One region of the Cedecea sp. NFIX57 genome, then DNA from elsewhere that is predicted to be linked to it. Evidence: predicted binding sites of a transcription regulator. Region 1 holds the regulator's gene; the other holds the start of a gene.
The links. The regulator PurR, encoded in region 1, represses purine synthesis genes. The targets are predictions, from matches to a motif close to CANGCAAACGTTTGCNTG.
Positions count from the first base shown of each region.

Region 1 (4,257 bases):
GGTGCTCGCCGGGTGATGACGCCGAAAACTATTCGTTAATCTTCTCCGCGCCCTTTAGGACTAATAAAACTGATTAAAATGTTAACAGCCCGGCAACGGGCTGTTTTATTTTGTTGTTTCATTTGGCTTTTTCACTCAGCTGTAATTTGCTAACCTTATAACTACACAAATTGTAGTTATATTGTGAAACAAAATAACAAGGAGTGAAGCCATGTCGTTCGAACTACCCGCCCTGCCCTATGCCAAAGATGCGCTGGCACCGCATATTTCAGCCGAAACCCTCGAATACCATTACGGCAAACATCACCAGACCTACGTCACTAACCTGAATAATCTGATCAAAGGCAGCCCGTTTGAAGGCAAAACGCTGGAAGAGATTGTGAAAGGATCTGACGGCGGGATCTTCAATAACGCGGCTCAGGTCTGGAACCACACGTTCTACTGGCACTGCCTGGCGCCGAATGCCGGCGGGGAGCCGACCGGTGACGTGCTGGCCGCCATCAATCACGCCTTTGGCAGCGTGGAAGCCTTTAAAAAGCAGTTCACCGAAGCGGCCATCAAAAACTTTGGCTCCGGCTGGACCTGGCTTGTGAAAAATAGCGACGGCAGCCTGGCTATCGTCTCGACCTCTAACGCAGGCACCCCGCTCACAACCGGAGCAAAACCGCTGCTGACCGTGGACGTGTGGGAACACGCTTACTACATCGACTACCGCAACGCGCGCCCGGTCTATCTCGACCATTTCTGGGCGCTGGTCAACTGGGAATTTGTTGCGCAAAACCTGGCGGGCTGATGTTTAGCGGTTAAATACGAAGGAGGGAAGCAACGCTTTTCTTCTGTTTAAGAGAAGGGCCGCTTTTCGCGGCCCTTTGTAAATCAGTGCAGAACGGCAGTAAGCGCCCCGGCAACAATCAGACTCAGCACGATAACCGTCGTCACCACGGAAAACTTCAGATCGGTACTCATCGTAAGCTCCTTTTATTTCCCTACAAAGTGTATGTGGGGTGATTTTCCCACAATTAGCGATAAAAATCCTGCTGGATTTGCACAGATATCGGTTTTCCCTCTTCCACTTTGCCCCGGGATAAGCCAAAATCCTTCGCTAATTTACCGCGTATCGCCCGGCAACGCCCTCCTCCCGCTGTATGTCGCATCCCCGACAGGCCTGCAACCAACGTGTTGCCCCAGGAGTTAGCGAAGGCAAACGTTTAACACATGAGTTATCAGGAGTTTACGATATGGTCTGGAGTGACATCTAATGGCAACGATTAAGGACGTAGCGAAGCGCGCAAACGTTTCCACCACCACTGTGTCACATGTCATTAACAAGACCCGTTTTGTGGCGGAAGAGACGCGCAACGCCGTCTGGGCGGCCATCAAAGAGCTGCACTATTCGCCGAGCGCCGTGGCGCGCAGCCTGAAGGTCAACCACACCAAATCTATCGGCCTGCTCGCCACCTCAAGCGAAGCCCCTTATTTTGCGGAAATTATTGAATCCGTTGAGAACAGCTGTTTCGCCAAGGGCTACACCCTGATTCTGGGCAACGCGCACAATAACTTTGAAAAGCAGCGCGCGTACCTGTCCATGATGGCGCAAAAGCGCGTAGACGGACTGCTGGTCATGTGCTCCGAATACCCTGATACGCTGCTTTCAACCCTGGAAGAGTACCGCCATATTCCTATGGTAGTGATGGACTGGGGCGAAGCTCGTGCCGACTTTACCGACTCCGTAGTTGATAACGCCTTCCACGGCGGCTACCTCGCAGGCCGCTACCTGATTGAACGTGGCCATCGCGATATCGGTGCTATCCCGGGTCAGCTGGAGCGTAACACCGGCGGCGGCCGCCATGCAGGGTTCCTGAAGGCGCTTGAAGAAGCCAATATCAAAGTGCCGGATAACTGGGTGGTTCAGGGTGATTTCGAACCAGAGTCCGGTTACCGCGCCATGCAGCAACTGCTTAATCAACCGCATCGCCCTACTGCCGTTTTCTGCGGCGGCGATATTATGGCGATGGGTGCTATTTGCGCCGCGGACGAAATGGGGCTGCGCGTGCCGCAGGACATTTCTATCATCGGCTACGATAACGTGCGCAACGCCCGCTATTTCTCTCCGGCGCTGACCACTATCCACCAGCCGAAAGAGCGCCTGGGCGAAACGGCCTTTAACATGCTGCTCGACCGCATCATTAATAAGCGCGAAGAGTCGCAGACGATTGAAGTCCATCCGCGTCTGATTGAACGCCGCTCGGTGGCCGACGGCCCGTTCCGCGATTACCGCCGCTAAGCCTCTTCGGGAGCCGGAAGTATGTTACCCGGCTCCTGCAGCCACTCCTGATTCATCGTCTCACTGTCGCCCAAATAATCCAGCAACCAGCTCAGCGCGGGCGAGGCATCATCTTGCCGCCACGTCAGGCAGCAGGCCGCGTCCGGGAACGGGTTTTCCAGCGTTAACTCCTTCCAGTCGCCCCTGACGAGCCACGGCTGGGCAATGTGCGTCGGCACCATGCCAATGCATAATCCTGCCATCAGGCAATCCGCCCCGGACGCCCAGTCCGGCACCACCACCCGGCGCTGGTTGTCCAGCAGCCAGGTAATACGCTTGGGCAGAGAACGGGATGTGTCTTCCAGCACAAGGGACGGCCAGGGACGAATGTCGTCATCCAGAATAATACCTTCCCGTTGCGCAAGCGGATGAGCGGCAGACACCACGCAGCGCCAGCTAAGCGCGCCCATGTCCCGAAACGCATAGCGCCCCCCGACCGGGATCGCCTGCGTGGCGCCAATCGCCGCCTCAACCCGTCCGTCCGCCAGCGCGTCCCACACGCCATTGAACACTTCCTGAGAAATGCGTAATTCGATATCCGGAAAATGACGATAAAAATCCAGCACCAGCTGGCGGGTACGTTCAGGTTTAACAATATTGTCTACCGCAATGGACAAGTGCCCGCGCCAGCCGTTAGCTATCTGCTGACACTGCTGGCGCGTTGCCATCATTTTTTTGATAACAGACCGACCTTCCTTGAGAAAAAACGCCCCGGCGGCGGTCAACTCAACGTCCCGGTGACGCCGTTCAAACAGCGGCACGGCCAGCCACTCTTCAAGCTGACGCACCGTGTAGCTGATGGCAGAGGGCACGCGATGCAGCTCCTGGGCCGCGCCACTAAAGCTGCCGTTTCGAGCCACAGCATCAACCACTTCCAGTGAATATTCAGACCACATGTTTTTGCCTGCAAAAAATTTGAATTCAACTCGCAAATATTAGCGTTTCACAAGCGGTTTTGCACTCCGTAGACTCCTGCCCCGTTAACCTGCTATCAAAATCAAGAGTGAAATATGCAACCATCAAAGGGATTTCTTATCTGGCTCGCGGGGTTGAGCGTGCTGGGCTTCCTGGCCACCGACATGTACCTGCCCGCCTTCGCCGCCATTCAACAAGATCTGGGCACCACCGCCTCTGCGGTAAGCGCCAGCCTGAGCCTGTTCCTCGCCGGCTTTGCTTTTGCCCAGTTGATGTGGGGCCCGCTTTCCGACCGCTTCGGGAGAAAACCCGTGCTGTTGATTGGCCTGGCTATGTTTGCCATCGGCTGTATCGGCATGCTTTGGGTGCAGGATGCCACCACACTGCTGGTGCTGCGCTTTATTCAGGCCGTGGGCGTCTGTTCGGCAGCCGTTAGCTGGCAGGCTTTGGTGACTGACTATTACCCCGCCAACCGTGCTGGTCGCATTTTTGCCACCATCATGCCGCTGGTCGGGCTTTCCCCGGCGCTGGCCCCGCTGCTAGGCAGCTGGCTGCTGAACCATTTTGAATGGCAGGCGATTTTCGCCGTGCTGTTTGCTGTCGCTTTGCTGTTGATGATCCCTACGCTGCGCCTCAAGCCCCGGACGCAGCACCACGAGCAAACTGAGGACAATAAGGTCAGCTTCTTCTCTTTATTACGTTCCCGCGTTTACGGCGGCAACGTACTGATTTACGCCGCCTGCTCAGCCAGCTTTTTCGCCTGGCTCACCGGCTCGCCGTTTATCCTGAATGAGATGGGTTACAGCCCAGCGGCAATTGGCCTGAGCTATATGCCGCAAACGGTCGCCTTCCTGATCGGCGGCTATGGCTGCCGCAGCGCGCTGCAAAAGTGGAACGGCAAACAGCTGCTGCCGTGGCTGCTGACCTTGTATGCTCTGAGCGTGGTAGCAACCTGGGGTGTGGCGGTGAGCGGACATGCTAACCTGACGCTACTGCTTATTCCGTTTTGCGTGATGGCC
Region 1 is NZ_FXAS01000026.1:63,798-68,054, reverse strand. It holds gene B9Y90_RS19615 (C40 family peptidase) at 1-39, shown strand, start outside; gene sodB (superoxide dismutase [Fe]) at 212-793, shown strand; gene cydH (cytochrome bd-I oxidase subunit CydH) at 877-966, opposite strand; gene purR (HTH-type transcriptional repressor PurR) at 1,259-2,284, shown strand; gene punR (DNA-binding transcriptional activator PunR) at 2,281-3,219, opposite strand; gene punC (purine nucleoside transporter PunC) at 3,334-4,257, shown strand, end outside.

Region 2 (4,257 bases), on a different contig from region 1:
TCGCGAATCAGGTCTTTTTTCACGATATTCGCAGTGACCACAAGGTGGCCTACGTGTTCGGCAATAACCACCAGCGCCGCAGGCAGAATGGTGAAGATAGCGAACCATTCAAAGCGAGGTGTATAGAAGGTTGGCAGCGCGAACCAGTGCGCTTCGCGGATTGGCGTCACGTCTACCACACCCATAGCGAAGGAGAGCGCGTAGCCCGCCAGCACGCCGATGAGAATCGGGATAATGGCCATAAAACCACGGAACAGCACGGAACCAAACACCGTCACCGCCAGCGTGACCAGCGAGATAATAATGGTGGTGGAATCCGGGGATGCGCCTTCCGCAGGCAGCAGCCCAGCCATGTTGGCCGCCACGCCCGCCAGCTCAAGGCCGATAACCGCAACAATCGCGCCCATCGCCGCCGGAGGGAACATCACGTCCAGCCAGCCTGTACCGGCTTTTTTCACAATCAGCGCCACGATGCAGAACAGCACGCCGCACATAATGAATCCGCCGAGCGCCACTTCATATCCCAGCGGCAGCAGCAGCAAGACCGGAGAGATAAACGCGAAGCTGGAGCCGAGATAAGCCGGGATTTTGCCTTTACAGATGAACAGGTAAAGCAGAGTGCCGATGCCGTTAAACAGCAGCACCGTGGCCGGGTTGATGTGGAACAGAATTGGCACCAGCACGGTCGCGCCGAACATGGCGAACAGATGCTGCAGGCTCAACGGAATCGTTTGCAGTAAGGGCGGGCGTTCACTTACCCCAATGGCGCGGCGGGTCATGTTGTTTTCCTCTGAGTGTTATTTTTAACGAACGGTGTTTGCTGCAATCAAAAAAAAGCCGACTTTCAAAGTCGGCTGATGAATCTTATTTGGTTCCGAATATCTTATCGCCCGCATCACCGAGGCCAGGAATAATGTACCCGTGCTCGTTGAGGCCCTGATCGATAGACGCGGTGTACAGCTCCACGTCCGGGTGCGCTTTTTCCAGCGCGGCGATGCCTTCCGGCGCGGCAACCAGCACCAGTACCTTAATGCTGGTACAGCCCGCTTTTTTCAGCAGGTCGATGGTGGCAATCATAGAGCCGCCGGTCGCCAGCATCGGGTCGACCACCAGCGCCATACGTTCTTCTATATTAGAAACCAGCTTCTGGAAGTAAGGCACCGGCTGCAGGGTTTCTTCATCGCGGTAAACGCCGACGACGCTGATACGCGCGCTTGGTACGTTTTCCAGAACGCCTTCCATCATACCCAGACCGGCACGTAGAATTGGCACAACGGTAATTTTCTTGCCTTTGATCTGGTCGACTTCCACCGGGCCGTTCCAGCCTTCGATGGTGACTTTCTCGGTTTCCAGATCCGCAGTGGCTTCATAGGTAAGCAGGCTGCCTACTTCAGAGGCGAGTTCACGAAAGCGCTTGGTGCTGATGTCTTGCTCGCGCATCAGGCCCAGCTTGTGTTTGACGAGTGGGTGTTTCACTTCCACGATCTTCATACTCTTTCTCCCCCGAGATAGTTGGCTACCACAAAAAAAATCGCCGGATTATACCGCTTTTTTGCCGCTGCGCTACAGCTAATGGGATGATCGAGATCAACCGGACTGGATTGAGTCTATCTCAGGAATTCTTTTCTTGCCGATGATAAGAGGCTCGCAAACGTTTGCCTGCACTGTTAGAATTGCCGCGTTTTTCTTATATACCACCCGTGGGGAACGAGCAGTGACCGATAAAACCTCTCTCAGCTATAAAGATGCCGGTGTAGATATTGATGCTGGTAACGCTCTGGTCGACAGAATTAAAGGCGTAGTGAAAAAAACCCGCCGCCCGGAAGTAATGGGTGGACTGGGCGGTTTCGGTGCGCTGTGCGCGTTGCCTCAGAAATATCGCGAACCGGTTCTGGTTTCCGGCACCGACGGTGTGGGCACCAAGCTGCGTCTGGCCATGGATTTAAAACGCCACGACGCGATCGGCATTGACCTCGTCGCCATGTGCGTGAACGACCTGGTGGTCCAGGGCGCCGAGCCGCTGTTCTTCCTTGACTACTACGCTACCGGCAAACTGGACGTAGATACCGCCGCCAGCGTTATCACCGGCATCGCCGAAGGCTGCCTGCAGTCAGGCTGCTCGCTGGTGGGCGGTGAAACCGCTGAAATGCCGGGCATGTATCACGGGGAAGACTACGACGTGGCCGGGTTCTGCGTCGGCGTGGTTGAGAAGTCTGAAATCATCGACGGGTCTAAAGTTGCCGATGGCGATGTCCTGATTGCGCTGGGCTCAAGCGGCCCGCACTCCAACGGCTACTCGCTGGTGCGCAAAGTGCTGGAAGTGAGCGGCACCGACCCGCTGACCACCGAACTGGAAGGGAAACCGCTGGCGGACCACCTGCTCGAGCCAACCCGCATTTACGTGAAAAACATCCTTGAACTGATTGAAAACGTGGATGTTCACGCCATCGCCCACCTGACCGGCGGCGGCTTCTGGGAAAATATCCCGCGCGTGCTGCCGGACAACACCCAGGCCGTGATCGCCGAATCTTCCTGGCAGTGGCCAGCGGTCTTCAACTGGCTGCAGCAGGCTGGCAACATCAGCCGCCACGAAATGTACCGCACCTTTAACTGCGGCGTGGGCATGGTCATTGCGCTGCCGGCAGCAGAAGCGGATAAAGCCGTTGCGCTGATGCAGGCCAAAGGTGAAAAGGCGTGGAAAATCGGTATCATCAAGGCATCTGATTCCGAAGAGCGCGTGGTTATTGAGTAATGAAACACATTGTGGTGCTGATTTCCGGTAACGGAAGCAATCTGCAGGCGATCATTGACGCCTGCCAGCAGAAGAAGATTAACGGCACCATCAGCGCGGTGTTCAGCAATAAGGCCGACGCGTTCGGCCTTGAGCGAGCCCGCGAGGCCGGGATCCCGACCCACGCGCTGGCGGCAAGCGAGTTTGCCAGCCGCGAAGCGTTCGATCGCCAGCTGATGCAGGAGATTGACGCCTACGCGCCAGACGTCGTGGTGCTGGCGGGTTATATGCGCATTCTCAGCCCTGCTTTTGTGGCGCGCTACAGCGGTCGTTTACTCAACATTCACCCTTCCCTGCTGCCGAAATATCCCGGTCTGCATACCCACCGCCAGGTGCTGGAAAACGGCGACGAAGAGCACGGCACCTCCGTGCATTTTGTCACTGACGAACTGGACGGCGGCCCGGTCATTCTGCAGGCCAAAGTGCCGGTATTTGAAGGGGATGATGAGGACGAAATCACCGCTCGCGTTCAGCATCAGGAACACGCGATTTACCCGCTGGTCGTCAGCTGGTTCCTCGACGATCGCCTAAAAATGCGCCAAAACGCCGCCTGGCTTGATGGCGTACAGCTGCCCCCGCAGGGACATGCAGCAGAATAATTTAACTAAAAAGGGCTTCGGCCCTTTTTTTGTGTCTGTCTCTCATAAAGTTGTCATGGTCAGATGAGAGAGTTTCATCTGCATAGTTGGACATTCTCCGCTAAAGCTCGCCATAATAACTGACGTGACGGTGACGGCATTGCCACGTCCACGAAAACGGAGTGTGAGGACTAATGGGTCAGGATAAGCTGTATATCGAAAAAGAACTGAGCTGGTTGTCTTTTAACGAACGCGTTCTGCAGGAAGCGGCGGACAAGCTCAACCCGTTGATTGAAAGGATGCGTTTTCTCGGCATCTACTCCAATAACCTCGATGAATTCTATAAAGTGCGTTTCGCCGAACTAAAGCGCCGCATTTTAATCAGTGAAGAACAGGGTTCTCCTTCCAACCAGCGCCATCTGCTGAATAAAATTCAGGCCCGGGTGCTGAAGGCCGATCAGGAATTTGACAGCCTGTATAACGAGTTGCTGCTGGAGATGGCGCGCAACCAAATCTTCCTGATTAACGAACGCCAGCTTTCCGAAAATCAGCAAAGCTGGCTGCGCAGCTACTTCAAGCATCAGCTTCGCCCGCACATCACGCCGATTTTGATCAACCGCGATACCGACCTGGTGCAGTTCCTGAAGGATGACTACACCTATCTGGCGGTCGAAATTATTCGCGGGGACAGCATTCGCTACGCGCTGCTGGAGATCCCGTCAGACAAAGTGCCGCGGTTTGTGAACCTGCCGCCGGAAGCGCCACGTCGCCGCAAGCCGATGATCCTGCTGGATAACATCCTGCGCTATTGCCTGGACGAGATCTTCAAAGGGTTCTTCGACTACGACGCGCTCAACGCCTATTCAATGAAGATGACGCGTGACGCCG
Region 2 is NZ_FXAS01000014.1:141,642-145,898, reverse strand. It holds gene uraA (uracil permease) at 1-779, opposite strand, end outside; gene upp (uracil phosphoribosyltransferase) at 865-1,491, opposite strand; gene purM (phosphoribosylformylglycinamidine cyclo-ligase) at 1,715-2,752, shown strand; gene purN (phosphoribosylglycinamide formyltransferase) at 2,752-3,390, shown strand; gene ppk1 (polyphosphate kinase 1) at 3,564-4,257, shown strand, end outside.
Region 2: the regulator PurR is predicted to act here: its motif matches at 1,645-1,662, upstream of purM (phosphoribosylformylglycinamidine cyclo-ligase).